2 regions of the Ruminococcus sp. OA3 genome follow, and region 2 is predicted to be linked to the other one. Evidence: predicted binding sites of a transcription regulator. Region 2 holds the regulator's gene; the other holds the start of a gene.
The links. The regulator HrcA, encoded in region 2, represses chaperone genes, less so after heat shock. The targets are predictions, from matches to a motif close to TGTTAGCACTCNNNNNNNNNGAGTGCTAACA.

Region 1: htpG (molecular chaperone HtpG) is a predicted target of HrcA. The motif match lies at 6,200-6,230, and genes of this name have one in related genera.

Annotation. Positions count from the first base shown of each region.
Region 1 covers NZ_JAKNTO010000001.1:1,758,382-1,774,777, reverse strand. Annotated here, with positions in the region: gene MCG98_RS08095 (DUF2284 domain-containing protein) at 95-646, shown strand; gene MCG98_RS08090 (AraC family transcriptional regulator) at 714-1,562, opposite strand; gene MCG98_RS08085 (Gfo/Idh/MocA family oxidoreductase) at 1,786-2,970, shown strand; gene MCG98_RS08080 (sugar phosphate isomerase/epimerase) at 2,999-3,937, shown strand; gene htpG (molecular chaperone HtpG) at 4,046-6,121, opposite strand; gene MCG98_RS08070 (AraC family transcriptional regulator) at 6,269-7,207, opposite strand; gene MCG98_RS08065 (uroporphyrinogen decarboxylase family protein) at 7,456-8,601, shown strand; gene MCG98_RS08060 (IS4 family transposase) at 8,842-10,149, shown strand; gene MCG98_RS08055 (aldehyde dehydrogenase) at 10,330-11,700, opposite strand; gene MCG98_RS08050 (iron-containing alcohol dehydrogenase) at 11,746-12,930, opposite strand; gene MCG98_RS08045 (hypothetical protein) at 12,937-13,518, opposite strand; gene MCG98_RS08040 (FAD-dependent oxidoreductase) at 13,536-14,942, opposite strand; gene MCG98_RS08035 (glyoxalase) at 14,950-15,213, opposite strand; gene MCG98_RS08030 (HAD family hydrolase) at 15,197-15,877, opposite strand; gene MCG98_RS08025 (hypothetical protein) at 16,061-16,360, shown strand.
Region 2 covers NZ_JAKNTO010000001.1:2,045,586-2,061,981, forward strand. Annotated here, with positions in the region: gene MCG98_RS09255 (TIM barrel protein) at 1-937, shown strand, start outside; gene MCG98_RS09260 (LacI family DNA-binding transcriptional regulator) at 1,015-2,073, opposite strand; gene MCG98_RS09265 (sugar ABC transporter substrate-binding protein) at 2,455-3,501, shown strand; gene MCG98_RS09270 (sugar ABC transporter ATP-binding protein) at 3,651-5,159, shown strand; gene MCG98_RS09275 (ABC transporter permease) at 5,152-6,156, shown strand; gene MCG98_RS09280 (alcohol dehydrogenase catalytic domain-containing protein) at 6,220-7,236, shown strand; gene hrcA (heat-inducible transcriptional repressor HrcA) at 7,453-8,496, shown strand; gene grpE (nucleotide exchange factor GrpE) at 8,534-9,178, shown strand; gene dnaK (molecular chaperone DnaK) at 9,596-11,467, shown strand; gene dnaJ (molecular chaperone DnaJ) at 11,567-12,742, shown strand; gene MCG98_RS09305 (AEC family transporter) at 12,855-13,772, shown strand; gene prmA (50S ribosomal protein L11 methyltransferase) at 13,808-14,761, shown strand; gene MCG98_RS09315 (16S rRNA (uracil(1498)-N(3))-methyltransferase) at 14,770-15,507, shown strand; gene MCG98_RS09320 (cysteine desulfurase family protein) at 15,517-16,396, shown strand, end outside.

The sequences.
Region 1 (16,396 bases), 290 kb from region 2:
TGCTCTTCCCACTTTCCTGACTCGCTTTCACAACTTACATAGTCACATCCACAAAATCTGTGTTATAGTAAAAGAAAACGGAGGTATCAATCATATGTATACAACATCACGCCATGAAGCAACGATATCGGTACCAGAATACCTGGAGGGATTTGTGGATGTTCCCACATTTTTGGAAGCCTGCAAGGCCTGTCCCAATTATGACCGTGTGTGGTCCTGCCCTTCGTATGACTTCGATGTTCTGAAATACTGGAACCGCTATAAAACTTTCCGTCTGCTGGCAACCAAGATCACATTTAATGACGAATATCTGACAAAAACTTATACCCCGGAAGAACAAAAAGATCTTCTGGATAAGATACTGCCAGCCGAAAAACAGAAGCTGAGTGATGAGCTGCTGCGAGCGGAAAAGCTGAATCCCGGCAGTATCAGTCTTTCTGCCGGAAGCTGTCATCTGTGCCCTCAGTGTACCAAACCGACCGGCAAATCCTGTCTGAATCCGGAGATGATGCGTTACTCCATCGAATCTCTTGGCGGTAATGTCGGACTGACGATTGAGAAACTTCTGGGTCTCAATCTGGAATGGATGGAAGAAGGCAAACTTCCTCACCATTTTGTGCTGGTATGCGGCCTGCTGCTTCCGTGACACGTGTCAAATGTGGATATCAAACATAAAATAACTGCTCTGAATGAAAACTTTCAGAGCAGTTATTTTATATCTGCGGGCTTTGATTCGCCCTCCGGTATTGTTTCGGCGTGATGCCGGTCTTTTTGATAAACATATTGATCAGACTGGTGCTGGATGCGTACCCCACCTCATATGCGATCTCCGTCACAGTTTTCGTAGTGCGTGCAAGAAGTATCTTCGTCTGCTCAAGCCGCGTATTGGTGAGAAATTCTATCGGTGAATATCCCGTCCGCTCTTTAAAACTGTGTGCATAGTAATAAGCACTCAGATTCGCCACAGCTGCCAGGTCATTCAGCGTGAGCTCTTCCCCGTAATTGGCGCGGATGTACCGGATCGACCGATCGATGGGATTGTCACTCTCCTCCGGTTCCAAATCCGGCGTCAGCAAATATTCAAATATCCTGTAAATTCTCGCCGAGCTGTGTATCATGTGCTCAATCCCTCCATCCATATGAAACTTAATCATATTATAAAGCAGCAGACCAATCTGCGCATTACTCTCCTGCCGTATCAGTGGTCCTGCCTTGTCCAGGATATTTTGACAGATCTCGTGCGAATTCGAACCGTCAAAATGCATATACAGAAATTCAAGCCCGTTAAATGCCTGATAGTAATGCGGTTCTGTACAGTCCAGAAGCACCACATCCCCCTTCTCTGCATCAAATACCTGATCACGATACTCCACATGAAACTGTCCTTTGCGCACATAGGCAATCAGAATCGGCGGATAACTTTCTCTCCGAATAAAATAATTCGAGTTGCAGAAATAATGGCCGCACCAGGTAGGGTAAAAATAAAGCTCCCTCGCCAGTTCGGATGGCGTAAAAGAAAAGCAGACAGACTGTGCCTGAATCCCCGGATCCACACTCTTCATGAAATCCCTCCTTTCAAAAAGCAAGAATGACGAATTTTAAAGCAACTGCTATTGTTTACTCTTGTTTTTTTATAGTTTATAATACAATCACAGTAAAGGAAATAAACAAAATAGACAAATTTTTTAGCTATTTCTTGTCTAATTTGACTTTATCGCGCGTAAAAAAGTAAGATCCTTTTATCTTAATCAAAAAACAATGTAAATGAATTATAAAGGAGTGAATATGATGTTAAATGGAGAAAAAAAGATTCCCAGACCTTATCGCTGGGCTATGGTAGGCGGCGGACGTACCGGAGGGGTCGGCTACAAACACCGTCTAGGCGCCCTGAGAGATAACACTGCATTTCAACTGGTAGCAGGTGCGTTCGATGTTGATTACGATCGCTGTATGGACTTTGGAAAAAACCTGGGCATACCCGAAGACCGCCTGTATCCGGATTATAAGACTCTATTTAAGGAGGAAGCAAAACGACCGGATGGCATCGAAGCCGTATCCATCGCTACGCCAAACTTTACACATTTTGAAATCGCAAAGGCTGCCCTTGAAGCCGGGCTTCATGTAATCTGTGAAAAGCCGCTGTTCTTTAAAGTGGAACAGGGGGAAGAGATCAAGGCACTGGCAGAAAAAATGAATAAGATCGTGGGTGTGACGTACGGTTTTTCCGGAAGCCAGCTGCTCCTGCAGATGCGCCAGATGGTTCAGAATGGTGATCTGGGTGATATCCATATGGTAGAACTCCGCTATACACATGGATTTGCCTGTGACGAGATAGGTGACAGAAAGGCGGAAGGGCAGAAATGGCGTGTCGACCCTGAGAAGTCAGGACCTTCTTTCGTACTGGGTGACCTGTCCACCCATACCTTCTATATGTCAGAGCTAATCTGCCCGGAATTAAAGCTAAAACAGCTGCTGTGCGACCGGCAGAGCTTCGTTGGCTCCCGTGCACCGCTGGAAGACAATGCCTATGTATTGATGCGCTATGAAAATGGAGCTGTAGGACGTATGTGGGCATCAGCCGTAGATGCCGGCTGCATGGACGGACACCGGATCCGGATCGTAGGCTCCAAAGCTTCCGTGGAGTTCTCCGATAATCAGCCGAATGAACTGCTGTACCAGGTTCAGGGGGAACCGATCCGCAAACTGATCCGCGCTATGCCGTATCTCTATGATGAGTGCAACGCCGATGAACGTCTGGGAGCACTCCACGCAGAGGGTCTGCCGGAGAGCTGGTCCAACATTTATCTGAAATTTGCCATCGCTATGAACGCAAAAGACAACGGCGATGAAGAAACGTTAAAAAATCTGGTTTATCCCGATATCAATGCCGGCATCGAAGGCATCCGCTGGGTGACAAAATGCGTGGAATCCGCCGACAAAGGCGGAGTCTGGGTGGATTTCCAGGATTAAACTCATAAAATTCAGGAGGAACAACTAAATGGAACTTGCAATTTGTACTGATGTATTTGCTGATCTTGGCTATACCGATATGCTGGATAAAGTAAAATCCATGGGCATTGACGCCGTTGAGATGACCGCCGGAGGCTGGGGCGCCAGAAAGCACTGCAACACAGAGGAGCTGTTATCCGACGCTGAGAAACTGAGCACCTTTAAAAAAGAGCTGGAATCACGGGGTATGCGGATTTCTGCCCTCAACACATCCTGCAACCCGCTCTGGCCGTCTGCTACCGGAGAAGAGTATAAAAAATCCATGTATCAGTGTGCAGAACTTGCCGGAAAACTGGGGGTGAAAAAGATCGTTGCCATGGCTGGTCTTCCCGCCGGCAATGAAAAGGACACGACGCCAAACTGGATCACATCCACGATATCCTGGCCAGCCTTCATGGCACCAGCCTATCAATATCAGTGGAACGTAACGATCGAGTTCTGGAAGGAATATGCCGATCACTGTAAAAGGTGCGGTGTGGAGCAGATTGCGATAGAAGAATTCCCGGGAACCATGGTATGGTCTGCAGAGACGCTGCTGAAACTTAGAAATGCAACGGACCCGATGATCGGTATCAACCTGGACCCCTCCCATATGATTGTGCTGGGCGCGGATCCGATCGCCGCCGCGAGAGCTCTGAAAGGCTGCATTTTCCACGTACACGGCAAAGATGCCCGTATTGAGCGGGGTACATCCGATGTTAACGGACTTTTGGATCCCCGTCCGGTTACAGAGACTGCCGAGCGCATGTGGAACTATGTTGCCGTCGGCTGCGGGCAGGATCTGGCATGGTGGAAAGAGTTTTTCTCTGTTCTCAGTATGCTCGGGTACCACGGAGATGTCTCCCTGGAAATGGAAGACCTGACCATGTCTGTGGAGGCCGGAGTCGCTACCTCCATAGATGCGCTCCGCCAGACTATCAGCAGATAGAGAAGATTACGCTGGCGTATTTCCATATTTCATTGCAGATACCCCCGCTCAGGACGGCAAAAACCGACTGCGCAGGGGTATCTCTGTTTTATCTCACAGGCTGACTGTTTATTTCGTCAGCAGCATCATGATCTTATTGCTTCTCTCCAGGAACTTCGTCATCTGTTCCGGGGAAAGCTGTTTGTGGCTGAGCATCGCCATATCATACAGCTGCTCACAGATCATATCTGTATTCTCGTCCTCTCTGTGGTCCATAATGTAGGACACCAGCGGATGGTTTACGTTGAGCACGAGTGTCTCGTTTCCGCCTCCGAACATGCTGGAATCCATACCGTACATCTTCATCATATCCTGCATCCGGCGGTTTTCCTCGGAGAGTGTCATCATTGCAGAGACACTGTCATCTTTCAGCTTTTCTGCTTTGATATCAAGTTTCTCTACATTCAGAGCTTTCTTGAACATTTCGGTAAGGGACTCTGCCACTTCCTTCAGTTCTTCACTGTCACCCTCTTTAAAGTCCTCTGTCAGGTCTGCATCGATCCTCTGGAAATGGACTTCCTCTTTCACCTGCTCAACATGAGAGATGAACGCAGAATCGATGTTGTGTTTCAGGACAACGGCATCTTTTCCTTCCTTTCGGAACATATTGATATACTGGCTCTGCTGTACCTCATCCGTCACATAGAAAATATTTGTCTTCTCAGCTTCCTTCTTCTCTTCGGAATCTTTGTTTTCCTCCGTCGTCTCTTCTACTGTCTCTTCGGCTGCCTCATCTGTCTTTTCCTCTTCCGGCTTCTTATTCTCCTCGATGCAGTCAGCGAGCGTGAGGTATTTGCCGTCCAGGTTTTTGTAGAGGATATAGTCCATCATTTTCTCTGAGAATTTTGTCTCTTTGATGCATCCGAACTTGATGAACGGACTGATGTCATCCCAGCATTTTTCATAGGCTTCACGGTCTGTCTTGCACATGCCGGTCAGTTTATCCGCAACTTTTTTGCTGATATATTCAGAAATCTTCTTAACAAATCCATCGTTCTGCAGCGCGCTTCTGGATACATTGAGCGGCAGGTCCGGACAGTCGATAACACCTTTTAGCAGCATCAGGAATTCCGGAATAACTTCTTTAATATTGTCTGCGATAAACACCTGATTGTTGTACAGTTTGATGGTTCCCTCAATGGAATCGTATTCTGTATTGATCTTCGGGAAGTACAGAATTCCTTTTAAGTTAAACGGATAGTCCGTGTTCAGATGAATCCAGAACAGCGGCTCTTTATAATCCATAAATACTTTCCGGTAGAATTCTTTATACTCGTCATCTGTACAGTCATTCGGATGTTTCATCCAGAGCGGCTGTGTATCACTCAGGGATACCGGACGTTTGTTTATCTTCACCATGTCACGGGCAGGAGAGATTTCTACGATTTCTTTCTCGCCGTCTTCATTTTCCTGTTCCTCTGTCTTTGCTTCCTCATGGATACGCTCTACGATCACATCATCTTCTCTTAATTCTGACTCCTCGATCGTCTCATATTCCTGCTCAGCATTTTCCTTGGACAAAAAGATTTCTACCGGCATGAAGGAGCAGTATTTTTCTATGACTTCACGCATCCGGTATTCATTTGCGAATTCCAGGCTCTCTTCATTCAGGAACAGTGTGATCTCGGTTCCTACAGTCTGTTTGTCACCCTCACCAATCTCATACTCTACGCCGCCGTCACACTCCCAGTGTACCGGTTTTGCACCTTCTTTGAAAGACAACGTATCAATATGCACATTATCTGCCACCATAAATGCAGAATAAAATCCAAGTCCAAAATGTCCGATGATCTGGTCTTCATTCGTCTTGTCCTTATATTTTTCCAGAAACTGTGTCGCCCCTGAAAATGCGATCTGAGTGATATATTCCTCGACTTCTTCCTCTGTCATACCGAGTCCGCTGTCGATAAATTTCAGAGTCTTCTTCTCCGGGTTTACGATAACATCAATCTTGCATTTATAATCATCCGGAAATGTGTATTCACCCATAATTTCAAGCTTCTTCAGCTTTGTGATGGCATCACATCCGTTTGAAATCATCTCACGTACAAAAATGTCGTGATCGGAATACAGCCATTTTTTAATAATCGGAAAAATATTATCGCTGTCGATTGATAAATTACCGCGTTTTAAATTCTCTGCCATTGCAGTCCACACTCCTTTGTTCAATTAATATACTGTTTGGTAATATCTTAATACCCAGCGTGCAAAAAGTCAAGAAAAAATTAGCACTCATTTTTAGTGAGTGCTAGTAATTTGTATCCATCCATTGAACCCCTGCACTTGTCAAAATCAGATCTTTTTAAAATAACTGGGCGGATACCCCATCACTTTTTTAAACACCCTTGTGAAATAATTCGGATCATAGATTCCCACCTGCTCAGCCGCCTGTCTGACTGTTATCCCATCACTCTGCAGAAACTCCAATGATTTAATGATACGCACACGTGTGACATACTCAAGTGGTGTCAGTCCTGTCACATCCTTAAAAAGCATCCGAAAGTAACTCTCCGACAGCGCTGAATCCCGGGCCAGTTTTACAACATCCAGTTCTTCACTGTAGTGCTCCTCCATATAGGAGAGTGCACTGGCAACTAACTCCCGTTTTCTTGTATTATGCTTCAGAAGCTTCGGAGGCTGCCGGTTCTGTGCCCGTTTGATCGTGACCAGAATGACCTGCAACAGGGATGCTTTGATATATTCTGCACCAAACTGGGCGCAGTCCTGCTCTTCCAGAATCTGCAGCAGCAAAGCCTCCACGCGGATCGCCTCCTGCGGTGTGAGATGAATGATTCCCTGAATATGCGATTTTTCATCATTTGTGAGCGATTGCTTATCACCTGCATCGCCATCGGATATATTGACGAGCAGATTCTCCCACTGTGAGCGGATATCCTCCATACTGTCCGTAGCAGAGGTCGGCGGAAGTGTTTCACGCATCAGCCGCTTCCAGTCCTCACCCAGCTCATCCGGGAAAAAATAGCAGTTCATAAAGCGGATCTGAGAGTTCATGATATAACCGTGTTTCTGATGCGCCGGAACTAAAAACACGTCTCCGGATATCAGCGGCATCTCAATTCCGCGAAACCGGTGCATACATGCACCTTTCGTAATCAGCACAAATTCCTGAAACACATGCGCATGCTCAGCGATCACCGTATTGCTCTCATATTCAGCGGCCTCTACCCCAATCGCAGTATTTTTCAGTGGAAATTCAATATAAGTATCCATATGCAGCACCTCTGCCAAACGACTCATTGTTCTCACTGTTAACTATAACACAGTGCTAAAAGAAGCTCCAGAAAAATCATAAGATTGTGCTACTTTATTCTTGCATCGTTATGCTAAATCAGGCAGACGTTATGTTAAACTGACAATATCAGATGAGTTCATGCATGACTTCAAAAAGACCGATACCAACCTAATGGGACGGGTGCAGCAAAAACGATCCGAACAGAAAAATATCAGGAGGAGAAAATATGACGTCAAGAGAACGTGTATTAAAAACATTAAACTTTGAGGAGGCAGACCGCATCGCCGTTGACTGGGGCAACAATGCCGTTACCGGAATCCAGGCAGATGCCTACCGCAATCTGCTGAAGTATATCGGGCATGAGGAAGAGGAGATTATCATCCGTGATATCAAACAGGGCCTTGCTCTGGTCAGTGATTATGTGCTGGATTATTTTGATGTGGACACACGTCCGCTGCTCACAAATCCACCCAGCGGATGGCAGATGAAGATTGATAAAGACGGGGGCTTCTACGATGAAAACGGCGTCTACTTTAAACAGATGGGCGAATACTTTGATTTCGTAAAAAATCCACTCGAAGACGCCGACACGATCGAAGACCTGAAAGCCTTTAAACCGTCCGACCCGACAGACCCTGCCAGATTTGCCGGCATGAGAGAACGCGCCAGATATCTGAGAGAGAACACAGACAAGGCGATCGTCATCGGGGAGCACGGCTCTGTATTCTATCAGGCATGGGAATGGAGAGGCATGCAGAACTTCATGGGTGACTTTGCGGGCGATCCTGAATTTGCAGATTACCTGATGGATATGGCCGCCGACTGGTGGAGTGCCTGGTATGAGACTATGTTAAAAGAAGTAGGTGAATACGTTGATATCATGTGGCTGGGAGATGACTGGGGTACACAAAACGGTCCGCTCATCCAGCCTGAACAGTTCGAAAAGCGTGTACAGCCGCGTATCAAAAGAGTCATCGAATCCATGCATAAATATTGTGATGGAAAGGTCGCATACCACAGCTGCGGATCGATCTCGTGGGCATTTGACTCACTTCATGACGCCGGAGTCGACATCATCCAGCCTGTTCAGGCAAATGCCGCAGGCATGCAGGACAGCAGAAAACTAAAAGAGATGACTTACGGGAAACTGGTACTGCACGGTGGTCTTGATAATCAGGGGAAATTTGCAGGACCAACGGATGCAGTGATCGCGGACGTTAAGCAGAAGATACGTGACTTTGCGCCGGGCGGCGGGTATCTGTTCGCATGCGGACACAATATCCAGTCCGACTGTCCGCCTGAAAATATTGTGGCGATCTTTGATACCTATAAAAAATATGGTAAATACCCTGTCAGGATCGACGAGGATTAATCTCCCGGTTCATCTATCTATTCTCTTATTAAAAAAGAGGTCCACCGGACAATGTCATTAAGTTAAGATATTATACTAAGATTCCTATATCAGAAATGATATAGGGGTCTTTTTATTTTGTGAAAAACTGTTGACATTTTAGTTCGATTGTGCGGCCGCTTTCACTACTGATGATTTTAAGCGGTAGTGAAAGCGGCCCTTGTAATTAAGAACTATCTTGATTGCAAGGAGGATTCTATTATGTCAGATTTTATTGAAAGTACTACAAAGTCTCTGGAAACTTTAATATCAGAATTAGCAACAAATCCATCACTTTTTCTTAGAAATCCCAGTGTTGATTTTACAAGAAATCGAAAAATTGATTTCAAAACCCTGGTTGGAATTACTATGAATTCTGGTGGTTGTACTATGAATAAAGAGTTATTGGATTTTTTTGACTTCGATGTAAATACACCTACTGTATCTGCCTACACTCAACAACGGTCAAAAGTTTTACCTGAGGCATTCGAATTCTTATTCCAGGAATTTAATGTTCAGAATCAAAGAATCCAAAATCTATATGAGGGATATCAACTGCTGGCCTGCGATGGATGTAATCTAAGTATTGCAACCAATCCCAAGGATTCCGAAACAGCATGGAAGCAAAATCAGTATGGAGGTATAACTAACCATCTACATCTAAATGCCTTCTATGATATACAAAACCGAGTTTATACGGATGCAATCGTTCAAACGGCTTCAGAATATCAAGAACACAGGGCATGTATTCAAATGATGGAACGCTCACATCAGAGCAATGTAATTCTAGTTGCTGACAGAGGGTATGAGAATTACAACATTATGGCTCATGCAATCAATAAAGGGTGGAATTTTTTGATCCGTATTAAAGATATCGGAAGTAATGGCATGGCATCGGGATTAGAACTGCCTGATAAAGAAACGTTTGATCTAGACGTAGATATTAAGCTAACAAGAAAGCAAACAAAAGCAAAGAGAATGGAGGGCTATAAGTTTATGCCAACGTGCCAAACATTTGATTATCTCCCCGTTGGTAGTCCGAATGAGTATACATTATCTTTTCGAATTGCCAGATTCAAAATATCTGAAGATTCCTTTGAAATGGTCGTAACAAATCTTAATGAATTTGAATTTTCTCCTAAAAAACTTAAAGAAATATATCAGTTACGGTGGGGAATTGAAACATCTTTTAGAGAATTAAAGTATGCCATTGGATTGACAAATTTTCATGCAAAAAAAGTCGATTATATCAAACAAGAAATATTTGCAAGATTGACCCTTTATAACTATTGCGAGTTAATTACTGCATATGTTATCAAGCAAAGCAATAAGTTTCATCAAACAAAACAGGTGAACTTTACCATTGCCATCTATATCTGCAGAGAATATCTGCGAAGAAAGCGCCAATTAAGTTCACCTGCGGTGATTAGGCTTATAGAACAGCATACGTTGCCTGTGAGACCTGGGCGTCGAGACCCTCGGAAAGTCAAACCCCAAGCCTCCGTAAGTTTTCTATATAGAGTAGCATAATCACTCATTAATTATATACGTTTTTTGACAGATGAACAATCTGTCTTTTTGTCTTGCAATCAAAAAGAGACTTTGCCTAATTATAATAAAAACATCATCTTAAGCAAAATCTCTTTTCTTGCATGCTATAGAGTTAAAGAATTAACTTAATGACATTGGTCCACCGGACCTCTTTTTTACTTACCGTAAGAACAGCCGGATCAGCGTCTCTTTCCATTTCGTCAGCGGATAATACCGCATCGGAAGGTCCAGCCAGTTGTATTTCTGCAGTACACTCTTCCTGTGGCTGAATGTCTCAAAAGATGCCTTTCCGTGGTAGCTTCCCATACCGCTTGCGCCGACACCTCCGAATCCCATCTGGGACGTAGCCAGGTGAATGATCGTATCGTTGATACAGCCACCCCCAAATGATAGTTCTTTCAGTACCCGGTGTTCCATGGCGGGGTCCCTGGTGAACAGATACAGTGCCAGTGGCTTATCTCCCGCTTTCACACGTGAGATCGCTTCCGGTATATTACAAAACGTCAGTATCGGAAGAATCGGACCGAATATCTCCTGCTGCATAACCGGTGACTTCCAGGTGATATGATCCAGAATCGTCGGTGCGATCTGCATCGTATCCTGATTCGCATATCCGCCCTCCAGTACTGTCTCATCCTTTATCAGCTCCATCAGGCGGTTGAAATGTTTCTGATTGATGATCTTCGGATAATCCGGATGCATCACCGGTTCACTTCCAAGCATTTTGTGAAGCCACTTCCTCAGATATGTGACAAGCTCATCCTTTACGGTTTCTTCCACCAGGAGGTAATCAGGAGCCACACATGTCTGGCCGCTGTTCAGAAACTTCCCGAACACAATACGGCGTGCCGCGAGATTGAGATCCGCGGTGGCGTCGACGATACACGGACTCTTGCCCCCCAGCTCCAGCGTTACCGGAGTCAGATTCTTTGCAGCCTTTTCCATAACTGTCTTTCCGACTTCTACGCCGCCGGTGAAAAAGATGTAATCAAACTTCTGATTCAAAAGCTCATTGTTTTCTTTTCTGCCGCCCTCGACAACTGCCACATATTTCCTCGGAAACACTTCTGAGATGATTTTCCGGATCACTCTCGAAACGGCTGGTGCATATGCGGAGGGTTTCAGTACACAGCAGTTTCCCGCAGCGATAGCCCCGATCAGCGGCTCCATGCACAGCATGAACGGATAGTTCCACGGGGACATGATCAGCGTCACACCGTAAGGCTCCGGAATTACAAAGCTTTTCGCCGGAAAATGGACAAGCGGCGTGGACACTCTCCTTCCTCTGATCCAGAATGGAAGATGGCGTTTGACATAGCGCAGCTCAGCGAGCGTCATGCCAACCTCCGCCATATAGGACTCCGCACCTGATTTATGCAGATCCTGTTTCAGTGCACTTAAGATCTCTGCCTCATTCCTTTTTATGCCCGCTTCCAGACGGCTCAATGCCGTCATCCGGAACTGAAGATTTTTTGTCTGGTTTCCTGAAAAAAACATCTGCTGTATTTTCACCAGTTTTCTGATATCCATAACCTATCCCCTTTCATCTTCTCCGTTCATCGTTACAAAACCATATTAAAATGCTTTCTCCAATATAAAAATAACGTCCTCAAATTTCACATCGCGCGGATTGACGATCATGGCACCGTCATTCATCGCTGTTCTGGCAATCTGGGCAAAATCACTTTTTTTAACGCCGCATTCCCGCAGTCTGACAGGAAGTCCGCACTCTTTATGCAGTCGCATACGCAATTCCCAGACAGAGCGGATCGCTTCTTTTCCCCGCTCACTTTTGGGAGTCTTGGCAAAGACTTCTTCCCCGGCAAGATGCAGCAGGAGTTCAGCATACATCTCTTTGCGCATCCGGTGGTTAAATGCCATGCCGTGCGGCAGCAGGATCGTCATCGCATCCCCGTGCGGAACCCGGCAGACTCCCCCGAGCGCATGGCCGATGGCATGGATCACGCCGACCATGCTGTTTGAAAATGCCGCCCCCGCCATCATGGATGCATTTGCCATGGCAAGGCGTGCCTTTCTGTCTTTTCCATTTGCCACCGCGCGCTCCAGATTATCTGCGATCAGTCGGATAGCTCCCACCGCATACGCATCGCTGAGTGGATTTTTCTGAATACAGGTATATGCCTCAATCGCATGACAGAGGGCATCCATACCCGTGGAAGCCGTCATTCTCGGCGGAAGCGTCTCTGTCATCCGCTCATCCAGCACCGCTGCATCCGGCTGCAGATAATAAGAGATAAATTCCATTTTCAGCCTTCGGGCCTCATTTTTGATCACTGCTACCAGTGTAGATTCCGAACCCGTCCCGGAGGTTGTCGGAACTGCGATAAACGGAATATGATTCATCCCTGTCATATTTTCACAGCCCCAGATATCCAGCAGGTCCTCCACATTCTGAGAAAGGACCATCCGGACTCCCTTCGCAGTATCGATGACAGAACCGCCTCCGACGGCAATAAGACTGTCGCATCCAAGCCTTCTGTATTCTTTTACAATATTATGCACGACCTTAAGAGAAGAGTCCGGCGGAATGCTGGTATAAATTCCACCCGGTTCAATTCCTCCCCCCAGCAGTGCATCCAGCACAATCTTCAATGTACCGATCTTCTTCAGCATTTCATCTGAGAGCACCATCGGTTTTTCAGCCCCCAGATTTTCAAGCTCTGACGGAATGTTTTCCAGCGCATACCGTCCGGACATCACTTTCGCCGAGCTCTGAAATTCATAATATTCTGGTATCATATGTGTTTACGTCTCCTCAAATTTTTTATGCATGCATTTGATGCGGTATGGTTTCTTCTCCTCCGGCGACATCGTATAAGCGCCCCTCGCCGCACCGATCAGTATTCTTGTGTACAGTGCCAGTGTACCGCAGCGCTTTTGTGCCACTTCCTTTAATATCCGCCTGGTCATCACCTTCGGAAAAAGATAGGATTCGACCACATCCACACAGCGTGTCAGCTCCATCGCCGTTCCAACGTCCCCATGCAGTGTAAAAGCATGCGCTGCGTACGCCTGAGCAATTCCCTGCCTTCCCGTCAGCACCATGAATGCCGCCTCCAGACTGCGAAATGTGATACAGGTGTCATAATACCTTTGAATCCTCGGATTCAGACGCTGCAGCTTATCTTTATTTTTGCGAAAAAACAGTCTCGGTCCATCCTTGGAACAGGCAAGGCAGTACGTCATCCCGTCAGGCCAGCTGTCGATCTCTTCCCTCACCCGGCCGTCAATTTTGTGCAGCTCACAGATACCTGCATACATCACATACAGTACGATTGCGCCAAGCCGCTTTTCCATCTTTTGTTTCATCGCTGATTCTATACTCATATGAATATCCATTGTCATTATTCCCCACTCATTTTACGTAAAATACTTCTCGCCGCACTGATGCCGTTTGCACTTGCCTGCTGCAGCCCCCGTGTCACAGACGCGCCGTCACCGATGGCACGGAGCCCTCTGACACTGGTCTGGAAATCACGGTCCACCACAACTTTATTGGAATAGAATTTCACCTCAACCCCATACAGCAGTGTTTCATCACTGGCAATTCCCGGCGTAACCTTATCAAGCGCCATGATCATCTCCGAAATGTCCACCATGATACGGTGAGGCAGCACGAGTGAGAGGTCCCCGGGCACAGAATCTTTAAGCGTGGGTATCAGGTTGTTCCTGCACAGCCGTTCTTCGGTGGTTCTTCTGCCCCTTCTGAAATCCCCAAAAGCCTGAACCATGATTTTTCCGTCACACAGCATGTTGCTCAGCTGCGCGACGGCTTTTCCGTATTCGATCGGTGTTTTAAATGGTTTGGTGAAATTTTTTGAGACGAGAAGTGCAAAATTCGTATTATTCGTCTTAAATTCAGCAGATTTGTATGCGTGTCCGTTTACTACGGCCAGACCGTCTTCGTAATATTCCGTTGCGACTTCGCCTGAGGGATTTGTACAGAAGGTCCGTACCTTATCGTCAAACGTAGGCGTATAGTAGATCAGTTTTGCCTCATACAGATTTTCGTTCAGAAACTCCATGATCTCATCCCGCACTTCTACACGAACGCCAATATCAACTGTCCCGACCTCCGTCTCAATTCCATGATGACGGCAGACATGGCTCAGCCAGTCGGCGCCTTCCCTGCCCACAGATGCGATGATCTCATCTGCCTGATAAACTTCCCCTGCCTGTGTCACAACATTTTTTGCACAGCCCTCTTCTATTGTTATATCAGATACCATGGTGTTAAATTTCATCTCAATCCCCTGTTCCAGCAGATGATCCTCAAGGCGCTGGTAAATCTTATAACCTTCTTCCGTTCCCAGATGGCGGATGGGGCATTCCACCAGTTTTAGATTTGCATTGATCGCTTTTTTCCTGATCTCCCGCAGTTCTTTCTCTTTGTCGAGTCCGTACACTTTCCGGTCCGCACCAAACTTCAGATAGATATCATCGGATTCTTTTAAAAGCTTTACGGTTTCTTCATAGCCTAAAATTTCCGGCAGATTTCCTCCCACATCCGGCGAGAGTGACAACTTTCCATCCGAAAAGGCACCGGCCCCCGCAAATCCTGTGGTGATCGAACATGGGCTGCAGCCCATGCATTTTTGTGTTCTTCGTTTGGGACAGCTTCTGTTCTCAATCGCACGGCCCTTTTCGATCATCAGAATCTTCAGCCCTGGATTCTCTTTGTTCAGTGTATATGCACAGAATATTCCCGAAGGCCCTGCGCCTATGATTATCACATCATATTTGTTATTCATTCAGACTTTACCCTTCTACAATCAGATATTTTCCGTCTGGCAGCTCAAATACTTCACTGGCCTCTCTCAGCTCATCATCTGTCATATCCTGCACGTCCATGCCGGATTCATCCATATAGTCTCGTACCTCCCGGATAGAATCAACTATGACAGCCATGCAGTCCTCCAGAAACGCCTCGGCCTCCGCTATTGTTCCGGCCACCGGTTCATCAAAAAGCTGTGACTGCTTTTTCAAAAATACTTCCAGACATTCTTCACTGTAACTCTGCATGATATTTCCCCCTTTTCCTTTGTATATCCAGTAACTCTTCCGGTCGTTCAATGATATAATGCGCATGGTTTTCTTCCAGTTCCTTACGTTCCCTGAATCCCCAGAGGACTCCGATCGTCAGCATACAGGCCCTGTTGCCGGTCTTCATATCTGTGTCCGTATCCCCTACATACATGCATTCTTCCGGCTTCACTCCCAGTCTGTGCGCGATCAGCAGTGCACTGTCAGGCGCAGGTTTCCGAGGTATGCTCGGCATCTGTCCCTGAATCACATCAAACAGACCATCCCCGTATATTCCGTGAATTGCTCCTACGGCAGCAGTATGCGGCTTATTCGTACAGACCGCCAGACGTACCCCGCGATCTTTCAGCTTAAGCAGTGTTTCCGGCATTCCGATATACGCACTTACATGGTAAAGCGGATCTTCCGCGAATAAATCCCGGTACATCTGCCTTGCCTCATCGAGGTATGACAGATTCCCGCCAGTCCTGACAAAGCAGCGCCTGATCAGTTCATCTGCACCATCGCCGGCAAAATAATTGAAAAGTTCCACCGGAACCGGTCCCAGGCCATAATGTGCCAGCACCTGATTCGCCACATGCGCAATAGACTCTACGGTATCCAATAGTGTTCCATCCAAATCAAATAAACATGCTTTGTACATCCATGTTCTCCTTTTTCGCGCATTTTTGTTTAAAATTCAAAAAAAAGCATACGCTTTAAGTATACCCCGCTCAAATCGGTGCCGCAACCGATTTTCAGTTTTTTTTACTTTATGCTTTCTTTTTTTACAGAAAAGTATTACAATGATTTTAAATTCAGGTTATAAAAAAGGAGAATGATTGCTATGTGCAAAAACAATGTCATAAAAAAACTGGCATGCCTTGCATTAATCGGTGCCGCTATCGGCGGGCTCATTATTTTTTTCAAAAAATTTGAAAAAGAGGATGATGACCTGTTCGAGGAAGGAGAGGATGATTTTGACTCCTGTCCCGGATGTGCCGACACCGGCCGAAGTTATACAACGATCTCCGGCGATGCGGCGGCTGCCCAGGATGAGCATCCTGAAAAAGCGGCAGAAGAAGCCGTGAAAGAGGCTGTTGAAAAAGCAGAAAAAGAAGCAGAGAATACCTCAGAAACCATATAAGCAGCACTACGAAGGAAGAGGCTGATTTCGTCATTT
Region 2 (16,396 bases):
CAACATCGATGATGAACTTGAACGGTTTGGGGGAGCAGAGGATATGAGTCGGTTCGCACTGGCACATGGCTGTTCTGGGATTGAACTTCAAATGTATCAGGATCCCCGGGAAACCTGGATGGACAAAAATCTGGTGAAGGGAATTCATTTATCTTTCTGGAATAACTGGATGGATCTGTGGCTTGGAAATGAAAGTGGATTGTTGGAAGAATTCGGAGACATGAAGACCGTGGAGGAGTATTACGGCGGAACATCACGGGAGGCCATGGTTCAAAAACTGGACAGGGAGCTGAATATCGCGCAGGAGCTGGGGGCGAAATATGTGGTGTTTCATGTGTCGGAAATTACGATTCCTCAGTCATATCACCGAAGGTTTGCCTATATTGATGAAGAAGTTATCGATGCTTCCTGCGAACTGATCAATATGTTGATGGAAGGAAGAAAAGCATCCTTTGAATTCCTGATGGAAAATCTCTGGTGGCCCGGGCTCAACTATCAGCGTCCGGAAATGGTAAAGAGACTGCTTGATGGCGTCAGATATGAAAGAAAAGGTCTGATGCTGGACACCGGGCATCTGATGAACTGTAATACAGCTCTTCGCACACAGGAGCAGGCCGTGCAGTATATTTATCAGATTCTGAAGATGCAGGAAGAGTTTCTGCCCTGCATCCGCGGAGTGCATCTTAACGCTTCACTCTCGGGTGAATACGTGGAAGGCGTGCTGGGAAAAGAACCTGTTCTGGCGGAAAAATACTGGGATCGCTGGTGTCAGGTGTTTTCTCATATTTTTCAGATGGATCAGCATCAGGCATTTTCTGATTCCGGAGTGCATGAGCTTATTCAGTACATTGCGCCGGAGTATCTGACGCATGAGCTGATCAGCAGAGATCCTGATGAACTGGGGCGTATGATTGACTGCCAGCAGAACGTGATATAGCGGCGGCAGCGTCTGGTATAAAAGAACAGCAGATTTCTCTTTAAATAATAATAGAGAAGTCTGCTGCTTTTTTGTGTCTAAAATTCTTTCATATGTTCGTCTTCAAACATATCGATGTTTGCATCGGTTCCGATGTAAATCGGTGTTCTGATGTTGACAGGCGGTGGCGCAATGTTGGAAATCAGATATTCATAAAGTGATTTGATGACGATTTTCCCCAATTTATAGGGCGTCAGTCCGATGGTATAATCGATCACACCTTCTCTTACATAATGCATGACTTTTGGTGCGAAAATCAGGGAGACCAGTTTTACTTTTCCCTGCTTTCCGGCGTCAATGACCGCCTGTGCCATATCTTCGGAAAAGCTGACACAATTCCACATTCCTTTCAGATCAGGATGGGCTTTCAAAATCGATGCGGTCTTCTGATAGGTGATTACTTGCTGGCTTAATGTCTCTTCAACGGCTACGATACGGACTGAAGGAGCGCGCTCTTTCAGATATTCGGTAAATCCTTCAATTCTTTTAATACAGGAGTTTACGTTCATGGAACCGGTCAGAAGCGCGATTTCCCCCTCGTAGCCGATCGATTTGCACAGCAGAGAAGCTGAAATCTGTCCGGTGCGGTACAGATCTTCGCCGATAAAACTGACACGCCGGCTATTGGGCAGATCCGCATCGTAAGTAAAAATTGGAATATTTCTGTCAGCAAAATCTGAGATAAGATCTGTAATGTGCTTGTTTCGTATGCCTCGCAGGGCGATGCCATCTATAGGCTGCTCTTTTAAATGTTTTAAGATAGCAATCAGCTGCTGTGGTTCATAGTTGGCGCATTGATAATAATCCACCTGAAGTCCGTAAGGCTTATACTCCAGGTAACAGGTGTCCATTCCTGCTTTGAGTGAATTCATAAAGACATCTACGAGTTCTGGTATGATGACAGCTATGCGTACCTGCTTCTTTTCCTCCTGCATATATTTTCTGAGATGTACAGGCTGGTAATTTGTCTCAATAATAATCGTTTTTATTTTTTCGCGGACCGCATCGCTCACGCCGGGGCGGTTATGTATGACTTTATCTACCGTTGCGCGAGATACACCGGCGAGTTCTGCTATAGCCTGGGTGGTGATTTTCATATAGTATCCTCCTTGATCTGCCTGGATTAGCGATTGATCACTTATAATGATTGTATATACAAAGAAATTAAATGTCAATTAAAAATGTAACCTTGGTTTCGTTTCTATTCAAATGAACGTAAAAATACACAGAATAAAATTATGCGTTCACGAGAACACAATGAAAAATATGGCAGAATAAATAAATAATAACCAGAGATACGACTGTTTATTGACATAATAAACCAATAATTATAAAATGAGTCTAAATCAAAAGAAGAAATTACTACTCATAATGTAAATTGAAATGTAAAGCAAAATAAAATGAAAGTATTCAGTATACAGTGTGACCACTGTGGCTGGTGCAAGATAAAAAGCAAGCAAGAAGAAAGGAAGGAAAGTATGAAGAAAAAAGTGTTGGGACTGTTGGTTGGAATCGTTATGGTAGTTTCGATGATTGGCTGCGGAGGCGGCGATACGGCAGAAAGCAAAGAGACCTCCGGCACAGAGGCGGTCGAAAGTAAGGACGATGCGGAAACAGATTCTGCGGAAAGCGCAGGAGATGGGGAGCTGAAGAAAGCGGAAGACATTGTAGTCTGTTTCTCAAATAAAGGACAGAATGCATGGCTGGAACAGCAGAGTATCGGTGTGAAAGAGGCATGTAAAGATCTGGGACTGCCGGATCCAACCGTAGTATACGCTGATTCACAGGAAAATGCGGAGTCTCAGGTACAGGCGATTGAAGATTTTATGTCTCTTGATGCGGATGTTATCATTATCGATCCGATTTCATCGGATGTTGTTAAACAGGCTCTGCAGAATGCAAAAGATGAAGGCGTTGTGGTGATCGATGTGGATTCCGTAGGCGGGCTGAACGATGTTACAAACTGTTCCATTGGTCTGGATGAATACACGGCATCCTATGAAGGCGCCGAGAAATTCTGTCAGGATTACCTTGAGAAAGGGGACGGCGTTATCATTATCGCTGGAAATCAGGGTGATACAAATGGGGAAAATCGTCTGAAAGGTATGACAGAGGCGTGTGAAGCGAATGGCATGGAAGTGCTGGGCACACAGTACACAGACTGGACAGCAGCCAAAACAACTGCGGCTATGGAGGACTTTATTACTTCCAAGGGAGATGATATTAAGGGTGTTCTGGTTCCGTCCGATGATATGGGACTTGGAGCAATCACGGCACTGGAGCAGGCAGGAATGATCGACAACGTGAAGATAATGGGATACGGCGGGTTCCAGGTTGCCCTGGACGCAATAGCAGAAGGCAAGATGTCTATGACTGTAGGTATGCATCCGTATGACTGTGGATATCAGGCGGTAGAGAATGCAGTGAATATCCTGACGAAAGGGGAAGAGCCGAAAGAACACTTTATCGACGTTGGCACAGACCTTATCACGACAGAAAACTATAAGGATTTTAAAGGTTTCTGATGAAAATTATATATAATTCATAATAGAGGACTGTTGATGGAAGCTGGATAAAAGGGAAAGAGGAGGCGCAGAAGAATGGAAAATAGTTCTGAACCGCTTCCTCTTCCCGTTGAAATCAAAACAGTCCGTGAAAGAGGGTGGAATCTGCAGTGAGTGATGTTGTTGTTGAATTAAGAGATATCAAGAAATTTTTCCCCGGCGTGACAGCGCTTAAGAATATGAGCATTCAGCTGAAAAAAGGGGAAGTACATGGACTGATTGGAGAAAACGGGGCAGGAAAATCGACTCTGATAAAAGTACTGACCGGTGTCTATAAGCCTGACGGCGGAGAAATCATCGTCGGGGGCGAGGCTGTGAAATTTGGGAATCCGAATGAAGCCAAAGCAAAAGGGATTTCCTGTGTGTACCAGGAATTAAATATTGTCTCAGAACTGTCCGTGACAGACAACATGTTCATGGGGAATTATGTGACAAAGGGAAAACGCTTTCTGGACTATGCCTTTATGGACAAAAGAGTGCGCGAGATCATGCAGGATATGAATCAGGATGTGGATCCGGAGACAATCTGTGCAGAGCTGGGCATGGGACAGCGGCAGATGATCGAGATCGGAAAGGCCATTCTGCTGGACGCACAGGTGCTGATCCTGGACGAACCGACCTCCAGCCTGGGTGAGAAAGAGGTGCAGGAACTTTTCAAAACGATCCGGGTACTGAAGAAAAAAGGAATCGCGATACTTTTCGTATCACATAAACTGGAGGAGCTGTTTGAACTCTGTGATGTGGTGACGGTGATGCGGGATGCAGAGCATATCATTACGGCACCGATATCGGATATGACAAAAGATACCCTGATCATGCACATGGTCGGAAGGACAATGAGCAATATGTATCCGGAGAAGACTTCGAATCCGGGGGAGGTGGCTCTTGAGGTCAGGAATCTGACACGTTACGGTTCCTTTGAAAATATAAGTTTTACAGCTAAAAAAGGAGAGATTCTGGGATTTTCCGGTTTAGTCGGAGCGGGGAGAACGGAAGTGTTTCGCTGTGTGTTCGGGGTTGACCCGCCGGACAGCGGAGAGATCTATGTGAACGGCAAAAAAGTACATATCCGCGGTACACGCGATGCCATCAGACTGGGGATGGCGTATGTATCGGAAGACCGGAAAGGCCAGGGGCTGGTGCTGGAAGAATCGGTGGCCCGCAACCTCTCACTGGTTAATCTGAAAAAGTTTGCGAAGAGCCTGCTGATCAATGACAGAGGTGTGAAGGAGCAGGCGGAGACGACAGTGGATGCGCTGAAGATCAAAACACCTTCCATCGAAGCACAGGTCATCAACCTCTCGGGAGGCAATCAGCAGAAGGTAGTCATCGGAAAATGGCTGAACACAGACTCCAATATCTTTATCTTTGATGAACCGACCCGCGGAATTGACGTAGGGGCAAAACTGGAGGTGTACCATGTGATGAACCGGCTGGCCGCGGAAGGCAACTGTGTGATCATGATTTCCTCGGAGCTGCCGGAGATACTGGGCATGTGCGACCGTGTGATCGTAATGAGAACGGGAAGCGTAATGGGTGAGATTGACCGGAAAGAAACGTACTTTAATCAGGAAGATATTATGAAAGCCGCATGGGGAGGGAAGATTGATCATGAGTAAGAGTATTGTGAAAAATAGAAAACAAAAGAAACATTCCACGCTTTGGGGGCCGATTCTGGCAGTCATCTTGCTGTCCATCGTACTGTCTGTTGTAACCAGTAAGTTTCTGACGATGAACAACATTCTCAATATCATGAGGCAGACATCGGTAAATTCACTGGTCGCGTTCGGTATGCTGTTTGTCCTGCTGACAGGCGGAATTGACCTGTCGCAGGGTTCGATCGTCGGTTTTTCAATGGGAATCATCACGTTCTTATATTTGAATGGTATTGAAAATTCATTTTTAATGATCGTCCTGCCGATCGTGGTGGGAACACTCTGCGGCCTGATCAACGGTCTTGTATTCACGAAATTACATCTGCCGCATCCCTTTGTATCAACACTCGGTATGATGCAGGTGCTGCGAGGAGTGACGCTTATCATCACACAGTCCAAGCCGGTGTCAGGATTTGCAAAACCAGTGCTCTGGGTTGGATCTGCATCGATTTTTCGTATTCCGGTATGCTTTCTGCTGGTCATTGTCGTCGTAGTAATTGTCAGCATCTTTTTAAATAAGACACCCATGGGGCGGCAGATCTATTCGGTAGGCGGAAACCTGGAAGCGGCACGTCTCGCGGGGATTAAAGTTGACTTTACGCTGACGACCACTTATGCGCTTTCCGGACTGATGTGCGGACTGGCAGCGATTGTGCTGGTAGGGCGTGTTGGATCCACTTATCCGCTTGCAGGTGAGGGCTATGAGATGGATGCGGTTGCAGCCTGTGTGATCGGAGGTGCTTCGTTCAGCGGCGGAAAGGGAACTGTCGGCGGAACACTGGTAGGTGCATTGATTATCGCGGTTGTCAACAATGGGCTGAACCTGCTGGGAGCTTCTCAGGATGTTCAGAAAGTAGTGCTCGGCATCGTTATTATACTGGCAGTGCTTGTGGATGTGACCAGAACACAGCAGAGTGAGAAAAAACGCCGTCTGGCCCAGGCCAGCAGTGAAAATGCGTGATCCCAGTCCGGGCAAATAAGGCTGTGCGCAGAGGAAACGTGCAGTGTCAAGGAGAGAAATAGGATGAAAGCTGTTATATTTAAAGAAACAGGAAAATATGCGGTCGTGGAAAAGCCCGTTCCCGAAATAAAAAAGGCGAATGAACTGCTGGTGAAAGTTGAGGCCTGCAGTATCTGCGGATCGGATATGCATATTCTGAGTGATCCGCCGGGATACCCGGCAAAGCCCGGCACAACGATAGGACATGAAATGGTGGGAACGATTGTCGGGATGGGCAGTGAGGTGACGGCATTCGCTGTTGGAGACAGGATTGTGTGCGACAATAATATACCCTGCGGGCAGTGTTATTACTGCCGCAGCGGTCATGCCAACATGTGTGAACATGTGAGGTGTCTCGGGGTAAACGGCGACGGATTCTTTGCCCAGTATGCACTAATCCCGGATACTTCCGCTTATGCAATCAGCCCGGATCTGCCTCTTGATATCGCGATCTTTGCAGAACCGTTGAATTGTGTGATGGGAGCCATGGATAAACTCAGAATGATACCGGGTGAGACTGTGGTGGTGGTCGGGGCAGGCCCCATCGGCCTGTATTTCATTCAGCTGCTGAAGAAAAATGGAGCCGGAACTGTTATTGCAGCTGAGCCAAGCGAATTCCGCAGGAGGATGGCAAAAGAAGTAGGGGCGGATATTGTTGTTTCACCGGCTGAAGCAGAGAAACTTCCACAGATCGCTGCAGTGGGAGCGGACATCGTTGTGGATGCGGTGGGCATCTGTATCAAAGATGCTCTTGACTGGGTCAGGAGTTCGGGGAGAGTTCTGCTGTTTGGGCAGAATTTTGCCAGAACTCAGGAGATCTGCCAGAGCGTTATCACCAGAAAAGAGCTTACCGTGACCGGTAGTTATATCGGCAGTTATTCGTGGCATGATACGATCAGGCTGTTGGAACATGACCCTATGCAGCTGGAAAAAATGATCACGCATCGGCTGACGCTGGAAGATTTTGCGGTTGGTTATGACGCGATGAAAGATGGCAGTGCGCTGGAAGTTATCCTGTATCCGAATGGTGGAAGGTGTTAAGTGTTCTTGTGTTTCGCATTATTAATAGGAAATAACTAAAATGATTTCATTTTCCGGCTGCAGATTATGCAGAAAGGAAATGTTGATATTAACTGAAAAAAATCAAAAAAAGTACACCCAGACTCTTGACAAAGATAGAGGCTGGGTGTATATTAGCGTTAGATGTTAGCACTCCACCTAAATGAGTGCTAACAAAAAATCGGAAAGGGGCTATGTATGGAAGAACGCTTAGATGAACGAAAACATAAGATTTTGAAAGCTATAATCCAGACATACCTGGAAACAGGCGAACCAGTGGGCTCCCGGACGATTTCAAAATATACCGATTTAAATCTGAGCTCGGCGACGATCCGAAATGAAATGTCTGACCTGGAAGATCTGGGATATATTGTTCAGCCGCATACATCAGCAGGCAGGATCCCTTCTGATAAGGGATATCGTCTTTATGTTGATGAAATGATGAAAGAAAAAGATCAGGAAGTATCAGAAATTAAAGAACTTATGATCGAGAAAACAGACCGCATGGAAAAAGTACTGAAGCAGGTGGTGAAGATGCTCGCTTCAAATACAAACTATGCGACCCTGATAACCGGTCCGTCCTATCACAGGACGAAGGTGAAATTCATTCAGCTTTCTAAGCTGCGGGAAGATCAGATTCTGGCCGTGATTGTTGTGGAAGGCAATATGGTGAAAAATCAGATCATCAATCTGGAAGAGCCTATGGATGATGAGACGATACTTAAACTGAATCTGCTGCTGAATACACAGCTTAATGGTCTGACGATCGAGGAGATCAGTCTTGGCATGATCAAGGCGCTCAAAGAGCAGGCAGGTATACACAGTGCAGTTGTGAGTGGTGTGCTGGATGGACTTGAGGAAACGATCTCCAGTACCGATGAAGAGTTCCCGGTTTTTACCAGCGGAGCTACCAATATCTTCAGATATCCGGAGCTTTCTGACAGCAGCAAAGCCAGTGAACTGATCTCTGCTTTTGAGGAGAAGGAGCAGCTGGTTGAAATGCTGAAAGAGACAGTAGGAGATGAGGATGCGGAGAATACTGGAATTCAGGTATATATAGGAAGCGAATCACCCGTTCAGACGATGAAGGACTGCAGTGTCGTGACAGCTACGTATGAATTGGGAGAAGGCATGAAGGGCACGATAGGTATTATCGGTCCGAAGCGGATGGATTATGAAAACGTAGTAGACAATCTGAAAACGCTGAAAGCGCAGCTGGATTCGATATTTAAGAAAGAGTAGCAGCCGGTAAGGTGGCTGTCAGAAGGGTGGAATGAGAATGGCAGAAGAGATAAAAAAAGAAGCGGTGGATACAGCAGAAACGGCTGAGACACAGGAAGAAGAGGCGGTATCGGCGGAGCCACAGGAAACGGAGAGCGCTCCTGAAAACGAGAACAGTGCAGAAACTGATTCGCAAGCCACTGCAGAACAAGAACCGCAGGAGGCTGAGACGAAGAAACGCTTCGGAAAAAAGAAAGATAAGAAAGACAAAAAGGATGAAAAGATCGAGGAGCTGACAGATCAGCTGAAGCGCCAGATGGCGGAATTCGATAATTACCGGAAACGCACAGAAAAAGAAAAGGCGAGCATGTATGTGATCGGGGCAAAAGAGATCGTAGAAAAGATCCTTCCGATCGTGGATAATTTTGAACGCGGCCTTTCAAGTGTGCCGGATGACCAGAAGGAAGATCCCTTCGTGGACGGCATGGATAAGATATACAGGCAGCTGATGACTGCACTGGAAGAGATGGGTGTTAAAGTGATTGAGGCGGTCGGGCAGGAATTTAACCCGGACCTGCACAATGCAGTAATGCATGTGGAAGACGAAGAAGCCGGTGAGAATATTATCGTGGAGGAATTCCAGAAGGGATATCTGTATAAAGATTTCGTTGTCAGACACAGCATGGTAAAAGTAGCGAACTGACCGAAAGCAACTTAGTGAACGCGAGCCTCAGGCGAAGCGTGAGCTTAGTGCGAGGTCCATCCCGAACCTTAATGAGCGCAGCAGGCGCGAATTTAGTTGAGGGATGAATCCGATTTAAAGCAACTTAGTGAACGCGAGCCGCAGGCGAAGAGTGAGCTTAGTGCGAGGTCCATCCCGAACCTTAATGAGCGCAGCAGGCGCGAATTTAGTTGAGTGATGAATCCGATTTAAAGCAACTTAGTGAACGCGAGCCGCAGGCGAAGCGTGAGCTGACTGAGCAAAGCGAAGGATGCTTCTTGACTGAAAGTCAAGAAGATAGGGCTGGGGAAAACTGACAACCTTAAAGTTTAGTTGAGTGATGATTAGAAAGCAGTACAAAAACTATAAATAGAAATCATAATCAGGAGGTAATTTATTATGAGTAAAATTATTGGTATCGACCTTGGAACAACAAACAGCTGTGTAGCTGTAATGGAAGGCGGTCAGCCGACCGTCATCGCGAATACAGAAGGCGCAAGAACAACACCATCTGTTGTGGCATTTACAAAGACCGGTGAGAGACTGGTTGGTGAGCCGGCGAAACGTCAGGCTGTAACGAATGCAGACAAAACGATTTCATCCATTAAAAGACATATGGGTACGGACTACCGGGTTACGATCGATGGCAAAAAATATTCTCCTCAGGAAATCTCTGCAATGATCCTGCAGAAACTGAAAGCGGACGCAGAAGCATACCTTGGAGAAAAAGTGGCAGAAGCAGTTATCACAGTGCCGGCTTACTTTAACGATGCTCAGCGTCAGGCAACAAAAGATGCCGGAAAGATTGCCGGACTCGAAGTAAAACGTATTATCAACGAGCCGACAGCTGCAGCACTGGCATACGGTCTGGACAATGAAAAAGAGCAGAAGATCATGGTTTACGACCTTGGCGGCGGTACATTCGATGTTTCCATCATTGAGATCGGTGACGGTGTAATCGAGGTTCTCTCTACAGCCGGAAACAACAAGCTGGGCGGAGATGACTTTGATGCAAAGATCACAGATTATATGCTCGCAGAATTTAAAAAACAGGAAGGCGTAGATCTGTCAAACGACAAGATGGCGCTGCAGAGACTGAAAGAAGCGGCAGAGAAAGCAAAAAAAGAACTGTCTTCCGCAACAACAACGAATATCAACCTGCCGTTCATCACAGCAACAGCAGATGGTCCGAAACACTTTGATATGAACCTGACTAAGGCAAAATTCGATGAACTGACACATGATCTGGTAGAGAAAACAGCAGAGCCGGTAAAACGTGCGCTCTCAGATGCAGGTATCTCGGCATCTGAACTGGGCAAGGTTCTTCTGGTAGGCGGTTCCACACGTATCCCGGCTGTTCAGGATAAAGTAAAACAGCTGACAGGACATGAGCCGAGCAAGACTCTGAATCCGGATGAATGTGTTGCACTGGGAGCTTCCGTTCAGGGTGGAAAACTTGCAGGTGATGCAGGAGCAGGCGACATTCTCCTTCTGGATGTAACACCACTTTCCCTGTCAATTGAGACCATGGGTGGTGTGGCAACGAGACTGATAGAAAGAAATACAACGATCCCAACCAAAAAGAGTCAGATCTTCTCTACGGCAGCAGATAACCAGACAGCCGTTGACATCAATGTCGTTCAGGGTGAAAGACAGTTTGCGAAAGACAATAAGTCCCTTGGACAGTTCCGTCTGGATGGCATCCCGCCTGCAAGAAGAGGCGTGCCGCAGATTGAAGTTACATTTGACATCGATGCAAACGGTATCGTAAATGTGTCAGCGAAAGATCTTGGAACAGGTAAAGAGCAGCATATTACGATCACTGCTGGCTCCAACATGTCTGATGACGATATTGATAAGGCAGTGAGGGAGGCAGCTGAATTCGAGGCTCAGGATAAGAAACGTAAAGAAGCAATCGATGCTCGCAATGATGCAGATGCGTTTGTATTCCAGACTGAAAAGGCACTGGAAGAAGCGGGCGATAAGATTGATGCAAATGATAAAACAGCAGTGGAAGCTGATCTGACAGCACTGAAGGAAATTCTTGCAAAATCCACACCGGAAGAGGCTACGGAAGCACAGGTTGCAGAAATTAAGGCAGCACAGGAAAAACTGATGCAGAGTGCACAGAAGCTGTTTGCAAAAATGTATGAGCAGACACAGGGGGCTGCAGGTGCAGACCCGAACATGGGAGGCGCCGGAGCCGGTGCAGGTTCCGAAGCCGGATACGATTCGGATGATGTTGTTGATGCTGATTACAAAGAAGTGTAAAATAAAAGCGTAAGTGACGAAAGCGACTCACGGATACAGCAGGTATTCGTGAGTTGCAGTTACGCGTACTTAAAAATCGTAAAATGAAAGGTGAACATCATGGCAGAAAAGAGAGATTACTATGAGGTTCTGGGCGTAGACCGTGGTGCGGATGACGCCACTTTAAAAAAAGCATATCGAAAACTCGCAAAACAGTATCATCCGGATATGAACCCGGGAGATGAGGCGGCAGAGAAGAAATTCAAGGAAGCGACAGAAGCGTATGGAGTATTGAGTGATCCCGAGAAGAGAAAGCAGTATGATCAATTCGGTCATGCGGCATTTGAGGGCGGTGCAGGAGGCGGTGGATTCGGTGGATTCGGCGGCTTTGATTTCAGTGGTCAGGATATGGGAGATATTTTCGGTGACCTGTTCGGTGATCTGTTTGGAGGCGGTTCCAGGAGGAGAGCGAACAACGGTCCTATGAAGGGGGCAAATCTGCGCGCCGTTATCCATATCACATTCCAGGAGGCAGTGTTTGGATGTGAAAAAGAGCTGGAAATCAACCTGAAAGATGAATGTGAAACATGTCACGGTACGGGTGCGAAACCAGGTACAGAACCGCAGACATGCCCGAAATGTAACGGTGAAGGCCAGGTTGTATATACGCAGCAGTCCATGTTTGGAATGGTGAGAAATGTACAGACATGTCCGGAGTGTAACGGAACAGGTAAGGTGATCAAGGAGAAATGTACATCCTGCCGCGGAACGGGATATAACACAAACCGAAAGAAGATTAAAGTTACGGTGCCGGCAGGTATCGATGACGGTCAGAGCATTCGTATCCGTGAAAAAGGAGAACCGGGTAGAAATGGCGGTCCGCGGGGTGATCTGCTGGTAGAGGTTCAGGTTGCTCGTCATCCGATCTTCCAGCGGCAGGATATGAATATATTCTCGACTGCGCCGATCACATATGCACAGGCAGCGCTGGGCGGGGATGTGAAGATCAGTACAGTGGACGGCGACGTGATGTATACGGTGAAGCCCGGAACACAGACAGATACGAAAATCCGGCTGAAAGGAAAAGGTATTCCGTCACTGCGCAATAAGAGTGTTCGCGGGGATCATTATGTGACCCTGGTCGTGCAGGTACCGACCAAGCTGAACGAAGAAGCCAGGGAGGCATTGCGCCAGTTTGATGCAGCCTGTGGAAATTCTCCGGCTCCGGTGCATTCCAAGAATACAGAGAAGAAGAAAAGCTTCATGGATAAGCTGAAAGAGACATTTGAGGACTGATTAACAACTGAAAAACTGCAATTCCGTTTTGGACAAATCTGTGTTTCATACGGTATTGCGGTTTTTTTTCTTTTCGTGTATGATATGTTAAGTGACAGGAGCAAAACTTATTATGAGTACATGGATTGTATTCCAGCAAATGCTGGTTGTGTTTATTTTGATTACGGTCGGTTTTTTTATGTTCCGCTCCGGCCGTTTTTCGCGTATGGCTTCGAAAGACCTCTCGGGACTGATCACCAATGTATGTAATCCTGCGATTATGATAGGAAGTGCATTCGGTGACAATGCGGAGGCTACAGCGAAAGATGTGATGACAGCTGCCCTGGTTGCGGCGGTCATGTATGTGGTGCTTCTGGTGATGGGATGGATTCTGCCGCGTATTTTGTGTATTGCGGGATCAGAACAGAAGTTTTACAGTATGATGACGGTTTACGGCAATATCGGTTTTATTGGAATTCCACTTGTCTCGGCTGTTCTGGGGAGTTCCGCGCTCATTTACCTGTCGGTATTTATCCTGATGTTTAATATTCTGATCTATACACATGGGATTCAGGTGATAACGTCGGAGGCTCAGGGGAGCGGCTTTCAGTGGAAGCGCATGATAAATGTGGGAACGATATCCGGAGTTCTGACGATACTCATTTTCGTGATAGAACCGCCGGTGCATCAGGTACTCTCTGACAGTATCTCCTATATTGGGGGATGTACCACATTTTTGTCAATGCTGGTTTTGGGAGGTTCGATTGCGAATATGTCAGTGTGGGAAGTGTTTGGGGATAAGAAGCTGTACCTCTTTACCGTTATACGATTTTTTCTGGTACCGATCGCGGTTGCTGTGATACTGAAACCACTGATTGCAAATGATATGATACGGGGGATTACCGTGTTCTGTCTGGCGCTTCCGGTTGCAAATATGCCGCTGATGCTGGCACAGGAATATAATACGGATACAAAGTTATTGGCGAGAGGCATCATTTTGACCACACTGCTTTCAATTTTCAGTGTTACACTGTCCGCCGGCTTTATCTGAGCGGTTATCAGACGATGGAAAAAGGAGAAGAGAATATGAAATGGAATAAATTTACATTGAAGACAAGAACGGAAGCGGAAGACATTGTAATTTCCACACTGGCTGAGGCGGGGATACAGGGGGTGGAGATTGAGGACCGGCAGCCGCTCACGGAGGCGGACAAGCAGCAGATGTTTGTGGATATCCTGCCGGATTTTCCTGCGGATGACGGGATCGCCTATCTGAATTTTTATCTGGATGAGAAGGAAGACAAGGAGAGCATTCTGGCAAATGTCAGAGAGGCACTCGAGGAGCTGCGGATGTTTATCGACATCGGAGAGGCAACCATCCAGGAATCTCAGACAGAGGACAAGGACTGGATCAATAACTGGAAGGAATATTTCCGCCAGTTCTATGTGGATGATATCCTGATCATTCCGTCCTGGGAAGAGGTCAAAGAGGAGGATAAGGGAAAACTGATTATTCACATTGACCCGGGAACAGCGTTCGGCACCGGTATGCATGAGACGACGCAGCTTTGCATCCGCCAGCTGAAAAAGTATGTGACTCCGGCGACAGAATTGCTGGATGTGGGGACAGGAAGCGGAATTCTGTCCATCGTTGCGCTGAAGCTGGGCGCACACCATGCGGTAGGGACTGACCTGGATGTCTGTGCGGTTCCGGCGGTTGAGGAGAACAAGGCGGCTAATGGCATTGACAGAGACGCATTCACCATGATGATCGGAAATCTTATCGACAATAAAGAGACGCAGGATGCGGTCGGATATGAGAAATATGACATTGTAGTAGCCAATATCCTGGCGGATGTTCTGGTTATGCTGACGCCCGTTATCGTGAAACAGATGAAACCGGGAGGCATTTATATTACATCAGGGATTCTGGCTGAAAAGGAAGGGGTTGTCAGAGACGCAATATCCCATGCGGGGCTTACTGTAGAGGAAGTGACGTATCAGGGAGAATGGGTGTCAGTGACAGCGCGGAAACGGTAGGAGCGGATATGTATCGTTTTTTTGTGGATGAAAATCAGATCAGGGAAAACAGGGTTCATATCACAGGAGGAGACGTGAACCATATCAGAAATGTACTGCGGCTGAAACCGGGAGATGAGGTATGCGTCTCGGATGGAGGAAAGATGGAATATCACTGTGGTATTCTGGGATTTTCTGAAGGTGAAGTGCTGCTTGAAGTACAGTATATGCAGGAAGAAAAGCTGGAACTTGGATCGCGTATTTACCTCTTCCAGGGACTCCCCAAAAGTGATAAGATGGATACCATTGTCCAGAAGGCTGTTGAACTGGGCGTATATCAGATTATCCCCGTGGCGATGAAGCGCTGCGTGGTCAGGCTGGATCAGAAGAAAGAGGAGAGCAGAAGAAAGCGCTGGAACAGCATTTCAGAGAGTGCCGCAAAGCAGGCGGGGCGTATGATCGTCCCGGAAGTAAGACCGGTACTGACCTTTGAGAAGGCTCTGGAATATGCGGCAGACTGTGACGTCAGACTAATGCCTTACGAAATGGCCAGCGGCATGAAAGAAACAAAAGAGCTGCTGACAGGTATCAGCAAAGGACAGTCTATCGCGGTCTTTATCGGACCTGAGGGTGGATTTGCCGGGGAGGAAGCAGAGCTTGCGCGTGGGAGCGGGATGGAACTCATCACGCTGGGAAAGAGAATTTTAAGAACGGAGACAGCAGGAATGACGACGCTGTCAATCCTGATGTTTTTATTGGAGGATTAAGGATAGAATATGGAAGCTTATTTGGATAATTCGGCGACCACGCGGTGCTACTGGGAAGTGTGTGAGATGGTCAGCCGCACGATGTACGAGGATTTTGGAAATCCATCTTCCATGCATTTAAAAGGCGTGGAGGCGGAGCGCTACGTAAAAGAGGCAGCGTCCCGGATTGCAGTGACTTTAAAGGCGTCTGAAAAGGAGATCTACTTTACATCGGGCGGGACGGAATCGGACAACTGGGCTCTGATCGGAACGGCAGAAGCCCATAAAAGACGCGGCAGGCATATCATCACAACGGATATCGAGCATCCGGCGGTCTCGGCTCCGGCATCATTTCTCAAGGAGCAGGGGTTTGAGGTGACAAGGCTGCCGGCAGACAGTCAGGGCTGTATTTCTCTGGATGATCTCAGGGAGACGGTTCGGGAGGATACGATCCTTGTGTCGACGATGTATGTCAATAATGAGATCGGTTCCGTACAGCCGGTGGAGGCCATAGGAGCCTTCTTGAAAGCGCAGCACCCTGAGGTCGTTTATCATGTGGATGCGATCCAGGCGTATGGGAAATACCGGATCTATCCGGAACGCATGGGAATTGACCTGCTGTCTGTCAGCGGCCATAAGATTCACGGGCCAAAGGGGGTCGGATTTCTGTATGTGAGAAATAACGTAAAACTTCTTCCGGTCATCCACGGGGGCGGCCAGCAGAATGGGATGCGTTCCGGGACGGATAATGTGCCGGGAATCGCCGGACTTGGATGTGCGGCTGAGATATGCTGCAATGGACTGGAAAAAAATGTGGAATATATGTACGGTCTGAAACAGCAGCTTGCAGGTGGCCTGAACAGCATGGAAGATGTGGTGATTCACGGAATGGAGACATCTGACGGAGCTC